One region of the Burkholderia sp. IDO3 genome, then DNA from elsewhere that is predicted to be linked to it. Evidence: riboswitches for the same ligand, from Rfam matches in the RefSeq annotation. Region 1 holds a riboswitch; the other holds the start of a gene.
The links. A riboswitch is a leader RNA that binds a small molecule or an ion and turns the genes downstream of it on or off. The one in region 1 is predicted to bind manganese.
Positions count from the first base shown of each region.

Region 2: linked by a shared signal. The riboswitch ahead of DCN14_RS19440 (TMEM165/GDT1 family protein) and the one ahead of DCN14_RS02130 (sodium:calcium antiporter) in region 1 are both predicted to bind manganese.

Region 1 covers NZ_CP028962.1:427,345-437,007, reverse strand. The annotation lists gene DCN14_RS02145 (peptidase S10) at 1-1,085, opposite strand, end outside; gene DCN14_RS02140 (ExeM/NucH family extracellular endonuclease) at 1,914-3,728, opposite strand; yybP-ykoY riboswitch at 4,013-4,188, shown strand; gene DCN14_RS02130 (sodium:calcium antiporter) at 4,262-5,272, shown strand; gene gstA (glutathione transferase GstA) at 5,306-5,944, opposite strand; gene DCN14_RS02120 (helix-turn-helix domain-containing protein) at 6,080-6,457, shown strand; gene DCN14_RS02115 (hypothetical protein) at 6,480-6,848, shown strand; gene DCN14_RS02110 (hypothetical protein) at 6,884-7,741, shown strand; gene DCN14_RS02105 (hypothetical protein) at 7,796-8,383, shown strand; gene DCN14_RS02100 (MFS transporter) at 8,583-9,663, shown strand, end outside.
Region 2 covers NZ_CP028963.1:1,051,001-1,060,663, forward strand. The annotation lists gene DCN14_RS19410 (LuxR C-terminal-related transcriptional regulator) at 15-824, opposite strand; tRNA gene DCN14_RS19415 (tRNA-Thr) at 1,017-1,092, opposite strand; gene DCN14_RS19420 (class 1 fructose-bisphosphatase) at 1,298-2,311, opposite strand; gene pepN (aminopeptidase N) at 2,605-5,298, opposite strand; gene DCN14_RS19435 (DUF4136 domain-containing protein) at 5,485-6,189, shown strand; gene DCN14_RS19440 (TMEM165/GDT1 family protein) at 6,243-6,815, opposite strand; yybP-ykoY riboswitch at 6,894-7,031, opposite strand; gene guaD (guanine deaminase) at 7,131-8,447, opposite strand; gene DCN14_RS19455 (hypothetical protein) at 8,464-8,853, opposite strand; gene DCN14_RS19460 (adenosine deaminase) at 8,882-9,663, opposite strand, start outside.

The DNA.
Region 1 (9,663 bases):
GACTGCGAGTACTTCTGCAACTGGTGGTAGATCAGCGTCGTGAACAACTCGGTCTGCAGTGCATACAGATCCTGGTTGACCGGCGCCGGCGACACCTGGTTGAAGTACGCCGCGACCGCCGCATAGCCGGGCAGATAGCCGGCCACGGTATCGGTGTCGAGCAGCAGCCCTTCTGTCGACTGCGTGATCGCCACCGCTTCCGTTGCGTCCGCGAAGTAGTTCAGGATCGACGATTGCAGCACGATCCCCGTCAGATGCACGCCGGCCGATTCGAGCGCCAGCGCGAGCATGTCGGTACGCGGCGTGCCGTACGACTCGCCGTACAGGTAGATCGGCGACGTACCGCGGCTGTTGACGTTCAGGTAGCGCTGGATGAAGTCGCGCATGATGTTGACGTCCGCATCCGTACTCCAGTACTTCTGGTTGGTGTTCGGCGCGACCGCTTCCGACAGCCCGGTGCCCGGCGGGTCGATGAACACCAGGTCGGTCGTGTCGATCAGGCTTTCGGCGTTGTCGACGAGCGGATAGTTCGGCCAGTTGTTGCCGAACAGCGGATCGGGCGTGGCGACGCGCGTCGGCGCGAACGAGCCGAGCCGCAGCCAGATCGACGACGAGCCGGGGCCGCCGTTATAGACGAACGTGACGGGGCGCGGCTTGCCGTTCTTGCCCGGCGCGGTGTACGCGACGTACGACATCGACGCTTCCGCATTGCCGCTCGCGTCCTGCGCGGTCAGGTGGCCCGTGGTCGTCGTGTAGTTGACCGTCGTGCCGCCGGACTTCCACGAGTAATGCATCACGGCCGCCTTCTCCGAGACCTGCGCGGCCGTGAGACTGTCGGCCGCATTCATCGAATAGGCGACGGGGTCGACGTAAGGCTGGTTGGCCGACGGCGTCTGGCTGCCGGCCGCCTGCGCGCTCGCCTGCTGGCTGGCGGTGGTCTGCGCGAGACTCGACGCGCCGACGGACGACGAATCGTCGCCGCCGCAGCCCGCGAGCACCAGCGTGACGACGGTCAATGCGCCTAGCCCGGCCAGCCGGCCGCGACGTTCGCGGCGGCTGCCGGTCCTGCTCCTGTCTGGTTTCATGCCTCTATCCTTGTGTTGGGTCGGATACCGCTTCACACAGGCCGCCATCGCCGGCGCGAAACGCGCAGGCGTACCCGCCACTCGCGTTGCACGGTCGGCAGACGGCGGTTGGGGATGGGACTGCTTCGAGAGACCGAACTTGATACAGACACAGCAAACTGCTGGCGGAGAATGATGCGTGGACGCCGCCCCCTTGCAGTTCTGACGACTTTTTTATTACCAAAATTTACGACATGACAAAAATAGGCGGTGCTGCGCCGCGTTGTCAAAGATCATTCCGATATTAAAAATTCTCTTATGATGCAAACGGCGGCCAGTGTATTGAATTTGAAAGAAAACGATAGTTCGAATTAGATACGTGATATCCGTCCCGCTCGCTGGAATCCACGCGCTTTCCCGCATGCCGCGCAATGCTTTGCGAGCCCTGGCGCCACGCGTACAACCGCATCGAATCGAATGGCTTTTCTTTCATTTTAATTATCGCAATTCGATTGATGCGTCACGCCGAATAAAACCATCGCCACCCACAAAATACCGACCCGAATAATTCACCGAATCGAAATACGGAATTATTTACATGCCGCTCGAATAAATCGGCCGTCCGGTCCGGACGGCATCGATATGCAATACGCGCGGTATTGCAATGAAGAAGCGATCATTCGTTCCGCGCATGCCGGATTGCGCTCGGGCAATCGTGCGCCGGACACGTGATGCATGGGGAGAGGCGCCGCGCGAGCGGCAGTGCGCGATGCTGCGTCATCGCCACCGCTCGCGCGACGACGTGCGGCTTCGCCGCACGCGTTGCTTCGCGTCGTGTTCGGCCGGCGGTCAGTTCCCGCCGCCCGGCAGCGCGATATCGATCAGCACCGGATCGTGATCCGACGAACGATAAGCGTCCGGCGCGTAGTACGTCTTCTGCTGATCCGCCGACTTGTACGCGAGCGTGTACTGCAGCGCGAGCGGCTCGTCCGCGTTGATGTGCCATTCGTGCACGGCCTTCACGTGCGATGCGAGCGGCAGCGACGCGAGTGCGTGATCGAGATAGCCGGCTTCGCCGTTGTACACGTAGCTGTACGCGTTCGCGCCGATCCAGCGCGACACGAGGTTGCGATAGCCGCGCGATTCGAGCAGGCGGATCGGGTCTTCATGCGTGTAGCTGTTGAAGTCGCCGATCAGCAGCACGCCCTGCCCCGCGACGCCCGTCGGCGTGCCGGCGAGCCAGTCGGCCAGCTTCGCGGCCGCGCGCGTGCGCGTCGGGTTCCAGCAGCCCTGGCCGTCGCCCTGGTCGAGATCGTCGTTCGTCGCGTCCGGGCAGTTCTTCGACTTCAGGTGGTTGACCGCGATCGTCAGCGCCTGCTTGTTGCCGCCGACGCGGCGGAACGACTGCGCGAGCGGCTGGCGGTTCTTGTCGTCGATCGCGAGCGTCGACGCGCGGCCGACGGGTTCGACCGCGCGGCTGTCGTAGATCATCGCGACGGTGATCGCATCGCCGCCGAGACGCGACACGCCCGGATCGACGACGCGCCAGTTGCCGCCGAGCTTCGCCGCGAGCTGGCGCACCGCGCTCAGTTCGCCGTAGCCGTTGTTCTGGATTTCCATCAGGCCGATCACGTCGGCGTTCAGCGCCTTCAGCGCGCTGACGATCTTCGCTTCCTGACGCTGGAATTCTTCGTAGTTCTTCGCACCGCGGTTGTTCGGATCGTCGAAGCCGCCGCCGAGGCCGTTACCGTTGAAGTAGTTCAGCACGTTGAACGACGCGACGCGCAGGTTCGATTTCGGATCGCGCGCGGGCGCGTTGGTGCGCGGGTTCTCGCGCTTGTCGAACGCCGGCACGGCCGCGCCGGGCAGCGGCTGCACGCGCCACGCGCCGTAGCGCACCTCGAGCACGCCTTCGACGTTGCGCACGGTGTAGCCCGAGCGCAGCGTGTTCGCGGCGGACAGCTCCGGCGCCGGATACGGCACGGTTGCCGGGTTCTGCTTGTTCGAGCCGTCGTCGAGGATCAGCTGGTTGCGCGCGTTCGCATCGATCTGCGTCTGCGCCTGCGACGGCAGCACCACGCTCGTCGGCGTGCGCAGACGGCCATTGCTCAGCATCACGCTGCCGTAGCGGCCGAGCTCGTAGTTGTCGGTGACGGTCAGCGTCTGCGGCAGGCGCACGCGCATCCCTTCATAGGCGGCGAACGCGTTCACGTTGTCGACCGGCAGCGCGAGCGTCGCGGGCGTGACCGTCTGGCCGTTCGCGCACACCGCGATCGCGCCGGCCAGCGTGAGCTGCGTCTGCCCGTACTTTTCCTCGACCTTGCCCGTCACGTGCACGAGATCGCCGGCCTTCGCGCGCGCTTTCGGCGCATAGACGAACAGCCCCTCCGATACGCCCGGCTGGTTGCGGCGCTGCGCGTCCGCCTGCTGGACGAAGAAGCCGCCGAAGCCGTCCGTGCCGCCGAAATCGGCGGTGACGACAGCTTCGATCGACGCGTTCTGGCCGGCGAGCGGCGACGGTGCGCCCGGCCCCTGGATGTCGGCGATCGGCGTCGTGCTGCCGCCGCAGTTCGGGCTGACGGGCGCGGCCGTGGCCGCGAATGCCGGTGCGGCGAGCGTGGGTAGCAGCAATAGCGGGGCAAACAGGCGGATTGTGGCGCGCATGACGGGAAATCCCGGTTGTGAGGGTGGCGAAAGCTTAGCGGCGCTTAATGACAGTTTCCGGTAATGAACGGACAGTCGGATGTAATTTGCACCGTGCTTGCCGGACGCCGGCGTACCCGCCGCGCCGGGCACGCCGCAGCGTGCCTGTGCGGGTCGCGGCCATCGTGCGGCACATTGCGGCGGCGCGACGCGCGAACGTGGATGCGCATCGCGGCGTCGGCCGCCGCGCCGGATTCGCGATCGCATTCGCATGCTTGCCGAAAGCATCCGGCTCGATTAGACTGCCCTTCGTCTTTGGGGAGTAGCCTGCTTTCCATCCCCGGAAAGCGAACGCGTCAACACACTCGGCCTGCGGCCGTGGCGCGTTCGGCCGAATCGGTCTGGCGAGACCATCGACGCATCGCGTCGTTCCAGGTCGGACGTCGGCAGATGCGTCATGGTTCGTCCACGTCCGACCACGGAGTCCCCATGTTCCTCCCGGCTTTCCCCTCACATATCGCCCCAGCCCGTGCGCTTGCCTGCGGAGGTGCCGCATGACGTTGATGCTCGTCGAACTGGCGTTCATGCTGATCGTCATCCTGGTCGCCGCCGAACTCTTCACGAATGCGCTCGAACATCTCGGCGAACGGCTGAAGATTTCCGAAGGCGTGACGGGGTCGCTGTTCGCGGCCGTCGGCACCGCGCTGCCCGAAACGATGGTGCCGCTGCTCGCGCTCGCGGGCGGCACGTCGAACGCGGCGGTGAACGAGGAAATCGGCGTCGGCGCGATTCTCGGCGCGCCGCTGATGCTCGCGACGCTGACGACCTTCCTGATGACGCTCGCCGTGATCCGCTCGCGCGGACTGACCGGCGCGATCGCGCCCGAACGGACCGGCTTCGTGCGCGACCTGAACTACTTCATCGCCGCGTTCGCGCTCGCCACCGTCGCGATGTTCGTCCCGCATCACGTGTGGGCGGTTCGCGCGCTGCTCGGCGCGATGCTGGTCGGCATCTACGTGCTGTACGTCGTGATGACGTTCCGCGCGTCGACGCAACTCGTCGATGCCGGGCACGGCACCGAAGCGCCGCACGCGATGTTCCTGTCGCGCGTCGGGCTGCCGACCAACCTGGCGACCATCGCGCTGCAGCTCGCGCTCGGCGTCGCGCTGCTCGTCGGCGGCGCGAAGGGCTTCATTCACGGCGTCGAAGGCGTGTCGCACCTGCTCGGCATCTCCGCGCTGCTGCTGTCGCTGATCATCGTGCCGATCGCAACCGAATTGCCGGAGAAGGTCAACAGCGTGCTGTGGATCCGCCGCGGCAAGGACACGCTCGCGTTCGGCAACATCACCGGCGCGATGGTGTTCCAGGGCACGCTGCTGCCGGCGATCGGCATCATGCTGACGCCGTGGGAGCCGCGCCCCGAAGTGCTGACCGGCGTGGTCATCACGCTCGCGGCGGCGGTCTGGCTGCGCGTCAATGCGCGTGCGCGCGGGCTCGCGATCGGGGCGTTGCTGGCGAACGGGGTTGCGTATGCCGGCTATCTGTTCGTGACGCTGACGCGCTGAATGCGCTGAATCCCGTCGAGCGTGTCCGGCGCATCAGGACGCGTTCGGTCGCGCGTCGGCCTGCAGCACATGCTGCACGGCCGGCCGCGCCCGCACCCGCTCGTACCATGCGCGCAGGTTCGCATGCCGGCTCAGGTCGATATCCGCGTTGTACACCGAGCGCATCCAGTCGGCCTTGCCCCAGCCCGTCAGCGCGAACAGATACGCATCGGCGATCGTGAACGTCTCGCCCGCGAGGTACAGGTTGCCGTCGAGTTGCCGGTCGATCCACACGAAGCGGCCGTCGAGCTTTTGCCGCGCCGGCTCGACGTACTGCCCTGCCTGCACCGCATACAGCAGCGGAATGAAGCCCTTGTGGATTTCGGTGCCGAGGAAGTTCAGCCATTCCATCAGCCGGTAGCGGGCGAGCGTGCCGTACGCGGGCGCGAGCCCCGCTTCCGGGCGCCGATCCGCGAGATACTGCGCGATCACCGGGCCTTCGCGCAGCATCGTGCCGTCGTCGAGTTCGAGCAGCGGCACGTAGCCGAGTGCGTTGACGTCGTAGTAGTCGCGGCCGTCGTCGATCCGATGCTTGCGCGCATCGACCGTGACGATCCGCGCGTCGAGATCCGCTTCGCGCAGCACGATGCGAATCGCCTGCGAACAGCTGCCGGGAGCGTGGTAGAGCTTCATGCGTTTCCTTCGTTGGAGGTTCGTATCTCGATTCGCCGCGACGCGGGCGCTAATATCTCGCATCGACGCAGCGATGAGAAGACGGCAGTCGTTTGTGCCGTAGCCACAAAAAAGTTACCGACCAGGGTCAGCAGCATGAAAACAAGTGCGACAGGATGTTCCGTGGAAGAAGCGATGCGCATGCTCGGCGGTCGCTGGCGGCTGCTGCTCGTGTCGTACCTGCTCGACGGGCCGAAGCGCTTCAGCGACCTGCGCCGCGACATGCCGGGCATCTCGCAGCGGATGCTGACACTCGATCTGCGCGCGCTCGAAGACGCCGGCTTCGTGCGGCGCACCGTGTATCCGGAAGTGCCGGTGCGCGTCGAGTACGATCTGACCGCGGACGGCGACCGGCTGCGGCCCGTCGTCGAAGTCATGCGCGAATTCGGGCTGTGGCTGAAGGCGCGCGATGCGCAATGCGATGCGCGCGCGACGCCCGACGCGATCGAAGCCGAAGCCGGCCTGCCCCGATAACCCCCATGCCTGGAGAACCATCATGGAACTACACGCCACCGTCGGCGCGGCCACGTCCGACATCGACGACGACGAAAGCTGCGCGAACATCTATTGCCACGACGCGCGGCAAGACTATTGCTTCTCGTTGCTGCGCTTTCCGGAGGAAGCATCGATCGAGGTGATGGTGCACGACCAGCTCACCGCGCACGTGAAGGATCTGGCGGTACGCCTGACGGGCGACACGATCGAAGTCGAGCTCGATGAGCGCACCGCCGCGCGGCTGGACGGCAATACGCATTACGTGATCCATCTCGCGCCCGGCGAGCACGACCCCGTCATGCTGCGCGCCGCGCTGAAGGAACTCTTCGACGGCAAGCGCGGCTATCGCGACGACAGCGCAAGCGCGTAAGCCCGCCATTCCCTCCACGCGCCGGCACGCCGCTCATGACACCCATCTTGCGAATCCAACCGCGTCTCCGCCATTGCGCGCTGCTGATCGCGTGCTGCGCGTCGATTGCCGCCGCGCATGCGGCCAAACCGCTGCTCACGTTCAAGGTCGACGACACCGTCACGGCCCGCGTCGAACGCGCGGACGGCACGCGCGTCACGATCCGCTTCCTGCCGGGCGGGAAAACGCAGACGCTCGACGTCGGCGTCACCGACGAGGAAGGTCATTACCGGCTCGCGTCGGACGACTACAACTTCGACGGCCACCGCGATCTCGCCGCGCACGCGCTGCTCGGGATGGTCAACGAGCGCTACGGCATCTTTCCGTACGACGCCGCACGCCAGCAGTTCGAGCCGCTGAAAATGCCGGCCGCCGACATGCCGCACGGCAACTGCGACGACCTGATCAACGTGCAGGCGAAACCGAAGGAACGCACGCTGTACAGCGCGTGCCGCGGCGGCCCGATCTGGTACACCGATGCGTACCGTTTCGACGGCAATGGCAGGATGTATCTCTATCAGGCAAGCGAAGCGATTCCCGACGATCTTCGCGACCTGCTCGACGGCGACTCGGGCCCGTCGTCGATGCTGCTGACCTACGACGAGCACGGCAAGCGCGTCTCGCGCCGCCCCGATGCGTACGGCGGCGGCAAGGTCACGTTCAAGGTGCGCCCGGCGCGCCTGCCGCTGCACGACGCGATGAACGATGCGCCGACGCGCCGCTACGTCGTCGCGGGCGATACGCTGGAACTGGTCGATGCGAGCGCCGATTTCCAGTGGCTGAAGGTGCTGTACCGCAATCCGCGCGGCGGCACGGCGCAGGGGTGGGTCGCGGCGAAGGAGGCAGCCCGCTAGCTTTACGGGCGGGTCCGGACGAGCGCCATCGCCGAAGGCATTCAGGAATTTTCCATGTGGGCTACATCTTCGCTGACGAAGTGGTGCGTCTGCGCCGCCACCATCGCCGTTGCCGCGAGCGCATTCGCCGACACCGACGCGCCTGCGTCGGTCCGGCTATCCAGCGGGCACGAACTGCAACAGGACGGAAAACGCCTGGTGGAGATCGATGCCGCACATCACCGCACGTCCACGGTGCGCTTGCCAACAGCCCTGCGTCGGGCCGTCGCGTCGGCGTCGAGCATCGGCTTCCCGTCGGCAAGCTCGAAAGTCATCGACGGCAAGGAGTTCGTCCTGGTCGTCGTCAATCAATCGTCGAGCGACAACCCGATGGGTTACTGCGGCGCCGGCGAGGAAGGCACGCTGTACGCGCTTCAGGTCAGCGGGAACGTCGCGACCTCGCGCTACGCGATGCCGGTGCAAAGCTGCCTGAACGACATATCGCTCGACACCGACGTGAACAACCGGTCGCCGTACGGCGCGATCGCGTGGCGCGACGATCCGCCGGGCTTCGGAATCGCGTGGACCTACATCGGCCATGCGGGCCCCGCGACGCGCGAATATCGCTATGACGGCGCCACGTTCGTCGAACGCGGCAAATAGCGCACGGCAGTCCGGACGGCAAAATCCCGCACGCTCACGCGGCTTTCCCATATATTGAGTGCAAAGCGTCCCATTAATAGGGATGCCTGTCCAAATGTTGACGCGCTTCGTTGCACGGCTCTAACGTTCGCCCCAATGCCATTGGATACGGCCGCCCCGCCACGCGGGTGCAGGCCGGCACAGAACACAGGAGACGACCGTGGCCCAATCCGCGTCACGCACCCACGCCAACCCGCCGGAGCAGCCGCGCACGCACGGCGGCGCCGCAGATTCCGCCGCCCGCACGACCGCTGCCGCCTTTACCGCGCCGCCGAGCCGCAAGCGCCTGCTGATCCTGATCCTGCTGTTCGTCACGGTCGTGATCAACTATCTCGACCGCAGCAACCTGTCGATCGCCGCGCCCGCGCTGTTCAAGGAACTGAACATCGATCCGGTTCGCGCGGGCCTCGTGTTCTCCGCGTTCGGCTGGACCTATGCATTGATGCAGATCCCCGGCGGCTGGCTCGTCGACAAGGTGTCGCCGCGCGTGCTGTATGCCGGCGCGCTCGCCCTGTGGTCGGCCGCGACGCTGCTGCTCGGCTTCGCCGGTTCGTTCGTCGGGCTGATCGTGTTGCGTCTCGCGGTGGGCGCGCTCGAAGCGCCGGCCTACCCGATCAACAACCGCGTGGTGACGACGTGGTTCCCGACCCGCGAGCGCGCCAGCGCGATCGGCGGCTATACGTCCGGGCAGTTCGTCGGCCTCGCGTTCCTCACGCCCGTGCTCGCGTGGCTGCAGGTGCATCTCGGCTGGCACATGGTGTTCGTCGCGACCGGCATCGTGGGCATCGCGTGGGCCGCGATCTGGTATGCGGTGTATCGCGAGCCACGTGCGTTCCCCGGCGTCAACGCCGCGGAGATCGCGCTGATCCGCGACGGTGGCGGCCTCGTCGATCTCGAGGACCGCATCGCCGCGCGCAGCGAACGCACGCCGTCGACGTGGCGCGACCTCGGCGTCGTGCTCGGCCGGCGCAAGCTGTGGGGCATCTATCTCGGGCAGTTCGCGCTGAACTCGACGCTGTGGTTCTTCCTCACGTGGTTCCCAACCTATCTCGTGAAGTATCGCGGAATGGACTTCATCAAGTCGGGCTTTCTCGCGTCGCTGCCGTTTCTCGCCGCGTTCGTCGGCGTGCTGTGCTCGGGCCTGCTGTCGGACTGGCTGATGCGCCGCGGCGCATCGCAGGGTTTCGCGCGCAAGCTGCCGATCATCTCGGGGCTGCTGATCTCGACCTGCATCATCGGTG
Region 2 (9,663 bases), on a different replicon from region 1:
CCGGCGGGCCGCGTTCAGGGTTGCAGGCACAGCGCAAACAACTGACGCTGGCTCGAGATGCCGAGGCGCCGGTACGCTCGCTTCTGGTAGGTGACGACGCTCGATGCCTTCACGCCGATCGTCTCGCCGATCTCGTGCGCGGTCTGGCCTTCGAGTACGCCGCGCAGCACGTCGAGTTCGCGCTTGGACAGCGCCGGGCATGCGGTGCGCAGCCGCGCGAGCATCAATTGCGGGATACCGATCTGCGCCGAACCGGCGAGCGTGTAGTGATGCTGGGCGGCCTGCGCGATCAGCGGCGCGAGCGTTTCGATGGCCGCGATTTCGCGCGGCTGGAATGCGCCGCTTCGATGCGCGCGATACAGGTTGATCGACAGCCAGGTCGAATCGTTCGGCTGCATCAGCAGCGCGAGACGATCGGAGACGTCGGGGCCGCGATAGCAGGCCGCGCGGTACGCGTCGTGGCCGATTTCATCGCCGGCCTGCTGATGCAGCAGCACGTCGCGGCGATGCGTGCCGCGGTGTGCTGCCGATACGATCTTCTGATTGCCGTCGAGTGCGTAGAAGTGTCGTGCATAGGTGTCGGCGACATCGCGCAGGTAGCGGCCGCCGCGATGATCGGCGACCGACATCGTGCGCGGCCGATTGCCGAACTCGTACGCGAAGATCGTGCACTGCGTGACGCACAGCGCATCGTCGAACAGCTTCAGGATTTCGCCGGCGAACGCATTCGGCTCGCTGCCGCCGATCGCGGCGACGAGACCGGTCGCGCGGGATACATCCAGCTGCCCGCTGAGGTTCGGTCGCTCGAGACGCCAGGTGCGCATGATGCTCGGGAAGGGCGGGTGATCCGGCGATTGTAATCGGCGGTGCGCGGCACGTGAGTCGGGAGATGCCCGCAAGCGGTATCGGCGGGGAGAGGGCGTGCGTGCGATTTCGTGGATCGGAAATCGCAGCCGGAAACGTGACCCGAAAAGAGAAAAGGCCTGACAAGCATCACTTGTCAGGCCTTTATATCTTGGTGCCGGAGATAGGAGTCGAACCTACGACCTTCGCATTACGAATGCGCTGCTCTACCAACTGAGCTACACCGGCAGCAGAGAAATGAAATTATATGGTCAAATCCGAGATCTTGGCAATAGGTTTTGCGAATTTTTTTCAGCTTGCTGCTGCTTCGCGAAACCATCGATCCGGCGAACTGCCCGCTTTCACTTCACTGCGATGCAACCGGTTAGGGCCACATCGCGAAGGCGCGATTGTACTGACGTCTCGCACCTTCGTCTAGTGCTGCAGTGCAAATTTACTTGCCGTCGGTGTGATAGCCGGTCACACGCTCGACTTCGTTCTTCGAACCGAGGAATACCGGCACGCGCTGATGCAGTCCGGTCGGCTGCACTTCCATGATCCGCTGCGTGCCCGTCGTCGCGGCGCCGCCTGCCTGTTCGACGATGAACGACATCGGATTCGCTTCGTACATCAGGCGCAGCTTGCCCGGACGATCCGGCGTGCGCTTGTCGGCCGGGTACATGAAGATGCCGCCGCGGTTCAGGATCCGGTGCACGTCGGCAACCATCGATGCGATCCAGCGCATGTTGAAGTTGTCGCCGCGCGGGCCTTCCTTGCCGGCATTCAGCTCGTCGACATAGCGCTGGACCGGCTCGTACCAGTGGCGTGCGTTCGATGCGTTGATCGCGTATTCGCGCGTATCGGCCGGGATCTGCATGTTGCTCTGGGTGAGCACCCATGAGCCGACTTCGCGGTCGAGCGTGAAGCAGTTCACGCCGTTGCCGGTCGTCAGCACGAACACGGTTTGCGGGCCGTACACCGCGTAGCCGGCCGCGACCTGCTCCGTGCCGGGCTGCAGGAAGGATTCCTCGGTGGCCTGCTTGCCGTCCGGGCAGCGCAGCACCGAGAAGATCGTGCCGATCGACACGTTCACGTCGATGTTCGACGAGCCGTCGAGCGGATCGAACACGAGCAGGTATTCGCCGCGCGGGTAGTTCTCCGGGATCGGGAAGAACGTTTCCATTTCCTCCGATGCCATCGCGGCGAGGTTGCCGCCCCATTCGTTCGCGTCGAGCAGGATCTCGTTCGACAGGATGTCGAGCTTCTTCTGCACTTCGCCCTGGACGTTTTCGCTGCCGGCGGTGCCCAGCGCATCGCCGAGCGCGCCCTTCGACACGTTGTAGCTGATTGCCTTGCACGCGCGGGCGACGACTTCGATCAGCAGGCGCAGGTCGGCGGGGAGGTTGTTGGTCTCACGTTGCTGTTCGATCAGGAACTTGGACAGCGTGGTGCGGCGGGCAATGGACATGACTGACTCCGAAAGGCCAAAAATCCTTGAATTGCCGCAATTTTACCTGTCGTGCTTCCCGACCCGCCGGCTTTTTTCGTCCCGTTACACGGCCGGGCGGCTGAAGCGGCCGGGGTGCGGCGGGCATGGCGCAGCAGATGCACGCGGCAGCGGCGGGAAATCCGGGCGGCTGGCGCGGTGTCCGGCTCCGACCCCGCCCGCGCTCATGCAATCACGCAAGCAACAAAAAAAGCCGGCGCCGCAACGGGGCGGCGCCGGCTTCGTCACGCACCAACGCGACGCGGGAGTGCGGGTTACGCGAGCGCCTTCTCGACGATCTCGCGCACGTCGCGCGATTTCGCCCCGGCGGCGACCTGCTCGAGCGCTTCGCGCATCCGGTCGCGCAGCGCCGGCGTGAAGCGGCGCCACAGTTCGAGCGAGCGTGCGAGGCGCGCGGCGACCTGCGGGTTGATCGCGTCGAGCGCGAGCACCTGTTCGGCCCAGAACGCGTAACCGGAGCCGTCTGCCGCGTGGAATTGCGCGGGGTTCGCCGCGCAGAAGCTGAAGATCAGCGAGCGTGCGCGGTTCGGGTTCTTCAGGTTGAACGCGGGATGCGCCATCAGCTTGCGGACCTTCGCGAGCGTCGGCTGGGCGGGTGTGCCGCGCTGGGCGGCCTGCATCGCGAACCACTTGTCGATCACGAGCGCTTCCTTCTCGAAGCGGCGGTAGAAGTCGTCCAGCGCACGTTCGGCCGCATCGTTCGCGCCCGAGGCCGCGGCCGACAGCAGCGCGCCGAGCGCGGCCGCGCGATCGGTCATGTTGTTCGCGTCGTCGTACTGCGCGGTCGCGATGCGCACGGCGTCGGCCGGATCCTCGAGTTCGGCGAGATACGCCAGCGCAAGGTTCTTCAGCCCGCGGCGGCCGGACGCTTCGGGCGTCGGCTCGTAAGCGCCCGGCGTCTGGTGCTGCTCGTACGCGGCGAGCCACTCGGCGCGCAGCGCGGTCGCGAGCTGACGGCGCACGAACTGGCGTGCGCGGTGCACGGCAGCCGGATCGGCTTCGGCCATCTGGTCGGCCAGATAGGTTTCCGACGGCAGCGTCAGCGCGAGTTCGCGGAACGCGGGCGACAGGCTCGCGTCGGTCAGCACGCGGCGGAAGGCGGCGACGAAGTTCTCGCCGAGCGCGAGCGGCTCGTTCGCGGCGGCGCGCGCAGCGAGCGTCAGCAGCGCGCGCGTCGCGAGCCGCTGGCCGGCTTCCCAGCGGTTGAACGGGTCGCTGTCGTGCGCGAGCAGGAACGCGAGGTCGTCGTCGCTGTAGTCGTACTCGACGATCACCGGCGCCGAGAAATTGCGCAGCAGCGACGGCAGCGGCTGTTCCGGCACGTCGACGAATGTGAATGTCTGCTCGGCGCCGGTGAAGTCGAGCACGCGCGTCGTGCCCGCCGCGGCCGCTTCACCGTCGAGCTGCAACGGCAGGTCGCGGCCGTCGCGACCGATCAGGCCGATCGCGAACGGAATCAGCAGCGGCCCTTGCTGCGTCTCGCGCGCGGCCGCCGACGCATCGCCGTAGCCTTGCGCGAGCGTGACCGTGTAGCGGCGCGCGGCTGCGTCGTACGCGGTGCGCACCGACACGCGCGGCGTGCCGGCCTGGCTGTACCAGCGCTCGAACTGCGCGAGGTCGTGCCCGTTCGCGTCGGCCATCGCGTGGCGGAAGTCGTCGCAGGTCACCGCATGGCCGTCGTGACGCTTGAAGTACAGGTCCATCCCCTTGCGGAACCCGTCGCGGCCGAACAGCGTCTGGTACATCCGCACGACTTCCGAGCCTTTCTCGTAGACGGTCATCGTGTAGAAGTTGTTGATCTCGACGTAGCTTTCCGGGCGCACCGGGTGCGCCATCGGGCCCGCGTCCTCGGCGAACTGCAACTGGCGCAGCACGCGCACGTCCTCGATGCGCTTGACCGCGCGGGCCGCCGATTCGACGGCGTCGCCCGCGGCCATGTCGGCCGAGAATTCCTGGTCGCGGAATACCGTCAGGCCTTCCTTCAGGCTCAGCTGGAACCAGTCGCGGCAGGTCACACGATTGCCGGTCCAGTTGTGGAAGTACTCGTGGCCGACCACCGATTCGATGTTCGCGAAGTCGGTGTCGGTCGCGGTCTCGGGGTTCGCCAGCACGTACTTCGTGTTGAAGATGTTGAGCCCCTTGTTCTCCATCGCGCCCATGTTGAAGTCGCCGACCGCGACGATCATGAAGCGGTCGAGATCGAGCTCGAGGCCGAAGCGTTTTTCGTCCCAGCGGATCGAGTGGATCAGCGAATCCATCGCGTGACGGGTCTTGTCGAGATCGGCCGGTTCGACCCAGACTTGCAGCAGCTTTTCCTTGCCGGAGCCGGTCGTGATCTTCTCCTCGATCGCGACGAGCTTGCCCGCGACGAGTGCGAACAGGTAGCTCGGCTTCCGGAACGGGTCTTCCCACTTTGCGAAGTGGCGGCCGTCGGGCAGTTCGCCCGAATCGACGAGGTTGCCGTTCGACAGCAGCACCGGATACGCCGTCTTGTCGGCGCGCAGCGTGACGGTGTACGACGCCATCACGTCGGGGCGATCGAGGAAATAGGTGATGCGGCGAAAGCCCTCGGCCTCGCACTGCGTGAAGAAGTTGCCGCTCGACACGTAGAGACCGGACAGCGTCGTGTTCTGGTCCGGCGCGCAGGCGCTGTCGAGCGTCAGTTCGAACGCGTCGGGCACGTTTTCGACCGTCAGCCCGTGTTCGTGCGCACGCACCGCGCCGTACGGCGCGCCGTCGAGATGCGCGCCGACGAATTCGAGCGCTTCGCCCATCAGTTCCAGATGCGGGGCGGGCGCCGCGTCCGGATTGCGGCGCACGCGCATCGTATTCCTGACGATCGTACGGGCCGGTGCGAGATCGAATTCGAGTGCGACGGAATCGATGAGGAACGCCGGCGGCGTGTAGTCGGCGCGGCGGATCACGGTGGAGGAGGCGTTGTCGGACATGGTCGTCGAGATCGGTGGAGTGGGGATCGGGCCCGCCACGCGGGCCGGGCGAATCGGCCCATTGTACAAAGGCTTGCGGCCGCGTGCCGGGCGAACTTTTTACCGGTTCCGGCTGTCCGCGTATTATCGGCATCCCGTGCGCTTCGCGCGGTGCGACGAACGGGTGACGGATCGACGAGGATCGACATGAAACGCGAATGGATTCAACGCGGTGCGGGCTGGGCGGCGGTGCTGTGCGTGGCGCTGCTGACGGGCTGCACGAGCTACGTGACAACGCAGGTCACGGCCTTCTCCGACTGGAGCGGCAGCGACGCGACACGCACTTATGCCTTCACGCGCACCGATGCGCAGAAGCACAGCATCGAGCAGTCGACCTACGAGCCGATCGTCGCGAACGAGTTGTCCGCGTATGCGTTCCGGCAGGTGCCGACGGCGCAGGCGCGCTATCTGGTCGGGCTCGCGTATGGGGTCGGCAGCGATCTCGTGACGGTGCCGCAGCCGGTTTACTACGATCCGTGGTTCATGGGGCCGGGGCCGTACTGGCGAGGCGGGCCGTGGGGCCCGTGGGGGCCCTGGGGGCCGATGCCGGCCGGCTACGTCGCGCAGACGTACCAGGTCTTCGACTACACGCTCGGCATCCGGATCACCGAGCGCGCGACCGGCAAGGAGGTCTATAACGTGACCGCGCGCACCACCGGCGACAACGGCGCGCTGATGTATGCGATGCCGTTCCTCGTGCGCAGTGCGCTTGCCGATTTCCCGCTGGCGAACGGCGCGATCCGCACGGTGCGGCTGCCGGTCGACAAGCACGGCGGGCCGGCGGCGCCGCCGGCCGCGAACGAGCGTGCGGTGCCGGCCGTGCCGGCATCGGGCGCGGCGGTCGCGAAGTAACGCGCGACATCGATATTCGGCGCGGCCGCCCGGCCGCGCCGCGCCCGCGTGCGTCAGATCCCGACGCCGAACAACGCCAGTGCGCCGAGCACGACGAACAGCACGGCCGCGATGCCGTGCACGAGCTTCGTCGGCAGGCGGTGCGCGAAACGGTCGCCCAGCAGGATCGCGGGCACGTTCGCGAGCATCATCCCGAAAGTCGTGCCGGCCACGACGCCGATGTAATCCTGGAAGCGCGCGGCCAGCGCGACGGTCGCGATCTGCGTCTTGTCGCCCATTTCCGCGAGGAAGAACGCCACGAGCGTCGCGCCGAACACGCCGAGCCGCGAGCGCGTCGCATTGGCTTCGTCGGCATCGAGCTTGTCGGGCACGAGGATCCACAACCCCATCGCGATGAACGAGAACGCGAGTGCCCAGCGCATGATCGACGGCGTGACGAGCACGCCGAGCCATTCGCCGAGCGCACCGGCGAAACCGTGGTTGACGAGCGTCGCGACGAGCACGCCGAGAATGATCGGCATGGGCTTGCGATAGCGCGCGGCCAGCACGAGGGACAGCAGTTGGGTCTTGTCGCCGATTTCAGCGAGGGCGACGGCGCCGGTGGAGATCAGGAAGGCTTGGGACACGTATGGGGTTCCGCGGGCCGGTGTTGTGCGTGCGAGCGACGATCCGCCGCGCGCCGGGCCCTGAAGCGGCGCGCAGTGAACCATCGGTCTCGCCAGGCCTCGGTGGCTGCGTCCGCCATGGCCGAACGGCCAAGTCTGTTGACGGACGCCTCCGTCACGATGCGCGCCGGGGGCGCGGGACATCGAGCGGAGCGGCTACTCCCCAATGAGCGGCGAATTCTAGCACGGCGCGCGCCGTGTGCGGCGCATCGTGCGAATCCGGCGGCTCCGGCATGCGCGACAGCGTACGCCGGAGCCGGGCGGGGCAAACGGACGTTACGCGGAGGCGCCGCGTGCCGCGCCGCGCTCGTGCACGAGCCGGCCGGCCGCGTACGTGCGGTACACGGCGCGGTCGTCGCCCAGCAGTGCGAACGCGAACAGCAGTTCCTCGAGCGAATCCGCGCGCTTGGTGCGGCGCGCGAGCAGCGGCGTCGCCTGCGGGTCGAGCACGACGAAGTCGGCTTCCGTGCGCGGCGCGAGCGTGCCGACGGTATCGGCGAGGTCGAGCGCCTGCGCGGCGCCGGCCGTCGCGAGCCAGAACATGCGCGTCGCGCTCAGGTGGTGGCCCGACAGCCGCGCGACCTTGTGCGCCTCGTTCATCGTCTGCAGCATCGAGAACGACGTGCCGCCGCCGACGTCGGTCGCGAGCGTGACCGGCACGTCGTATTCGCCGGCCTTGTCGAAGTCGAACAGGCCGCTGCCGAGGAAGAAGTTCGACGTCGGGCAGTGTGCGACGACGGTACGCGTTTCGGCCATCCGGCGGCGGTCTTCGTCGTCGAGGTGAATGCAGTGGCCGTACACCGCGCGCGGACGCAGCAGCCCGTAGCGATCGTAGATGTCGAGATAGCTGCGGTGGCCGGGGAACAGCTCGGCGACCCATTTCACTTCATCGACGTTTTCCGCGACGTGACTCTGCACGAACACGTCCGGGTGGCGGCGCGCGAGTTCGCTGCATGCCTCGAGCTGCGCTTCGGTGGAAGTCGGCGCGAAGCGCGGCGTGAGCGCGTACATCTGGCGGCCGTGGCCGTGCCAGCGGTCGATCAGCTCGGCGCTGTCGTCATAGCCCGACTGCGCGGTGTCGCGCAGGAATTCGGGGCAGTTGCGGTCCATCAGCACCTTGCCCGCGATCATCCGCAGGTCGCGCGCGTCGCTCGCCGCGAACAGCGCGTCGGCCGACTGCTTGTGCACGGTGCAGTAGACGAGCGCGCTCGTCGTGCCGCACGCGAGCAGTTCGTCGACGAAGAAATCGGCGACTTCGCGTGCATGCTCGGGATCGCCGAACTGGCGCTCGGTCGGGAACGTGTACTTGTCGAGCCACGGCAGCAGGCCGGGTGCCGGCGACGCGATCATGTCCGTCTGCGGATAGTGGATGTGCGTGTCGATGAAGCCGGGCACGATCAGCTTGTCGCGCAGGTCGTGGACGACCGCGTCGCGCGCGAGCGTCGCGGCGAGCTTCGCATAGGGGCCGGCCGCGACGACCTTGCCGTCGTCGACGATCAGGAGGCCGTCGGTCTCGTAGTTCGCGGCCTGGCTCGACTGCGCCGGGTCGCCGTTGAAGGTCAGCAGCTGGGAACGGAAAGCGGTTTGCGTCATGACGAATGGTCCTGCATCAAGGTAAGGCGAACAGAAGAAAACGGTCGGCGCCGGGCGCGCGACAGGGGGACGGCGCGCCCGGCGCCCGCACGCGGCGGCGATGCGCGGGCGGCACGGGTGCGAAGCCTGGCGCGCTGCGGGCTGCGATGGCACACACGAGCGCAGCGGCCAGGGCAGCCGGCACATGATTGCCGACCGGCAGCGCCGCGATTGCAGTGGCCATCGCGACCGGCACGGCGACGAACGGCACGACGAGCCGCAACGACAGGCGTCCGCGAGCGACGGCGGACAGCCTCGTCGTCATGCTTGCGACGGATGCCATGCCCGCATGCACGCACGGTGCACGGGGGGCGCGGCGCAGTGCCGGGCCGGCCGTCGCGAAGCGGATGTCGTTGCGGTGTTTCATCTGTCTGGTGAACCTCGATGCCGGCGCGTTATGCGGCCTGCCAGTACGTATCGAGACGCGCGATCAGCGCATCGCGCTGCGCGGCGTCGACGAACGACGCCTCGAAACCGTTGCGGATCACCGCGTGCACTTCGGCGTCCGTCAGTTGCAGCCCGTCGACGGTGGCGAAGTAGTTGTCGTTGACGTAGCCGCCGAAATAGGCCGGATCGTCGGAGTTGATCGTCACCGCGACGCCGCGATCGAGCAGCGCCTTCAGCGTGTGCTTCGCCATGTCGTCGAACACGCACAGCTTCAGGTTCGACAGCGGACACACGGTGAGCGCCGTGCGGGTGCGCGCGAGGCGTTCGACGAGTGCCGCGTCCTCGATGCTGCGCACGCCGTGGTCGATCCGGTCGACCTTCAGCACGTCGAGCGCTTCGTAGATGTAGGCGGGCGGGCCTTCCTCGCCCGCATGCGCGACGAGCTTCAATCCGAGCGCGCGCGCCTCCTCGAACACGCGCGCGAACTTCGTCGGCGGATGGCCGAGTTCGGACGAGTCGAGGCCGACGCCGATCAGGCGATGGCGATAGCGCTCGAACAGCGGCAACGCGGATTCGAACGTCGCGAGCGCGTCGTCTTCGGACAGGTGGCGCAGGAAACACAGGATCAGCTTGCTCGACAGCCCGCGCTGCTCGGCATCGGCGAGCGCGCGGTCGATGCCCGCGACGACCGTGTCGATCGGCACGCCGCGTTCGGTGTGCGTCTGCGGATCGAAGAACAATTCGGTGTGGACGACGTTGTCGGCGAGCGCGCGCTCGCAGTACGCGGCCG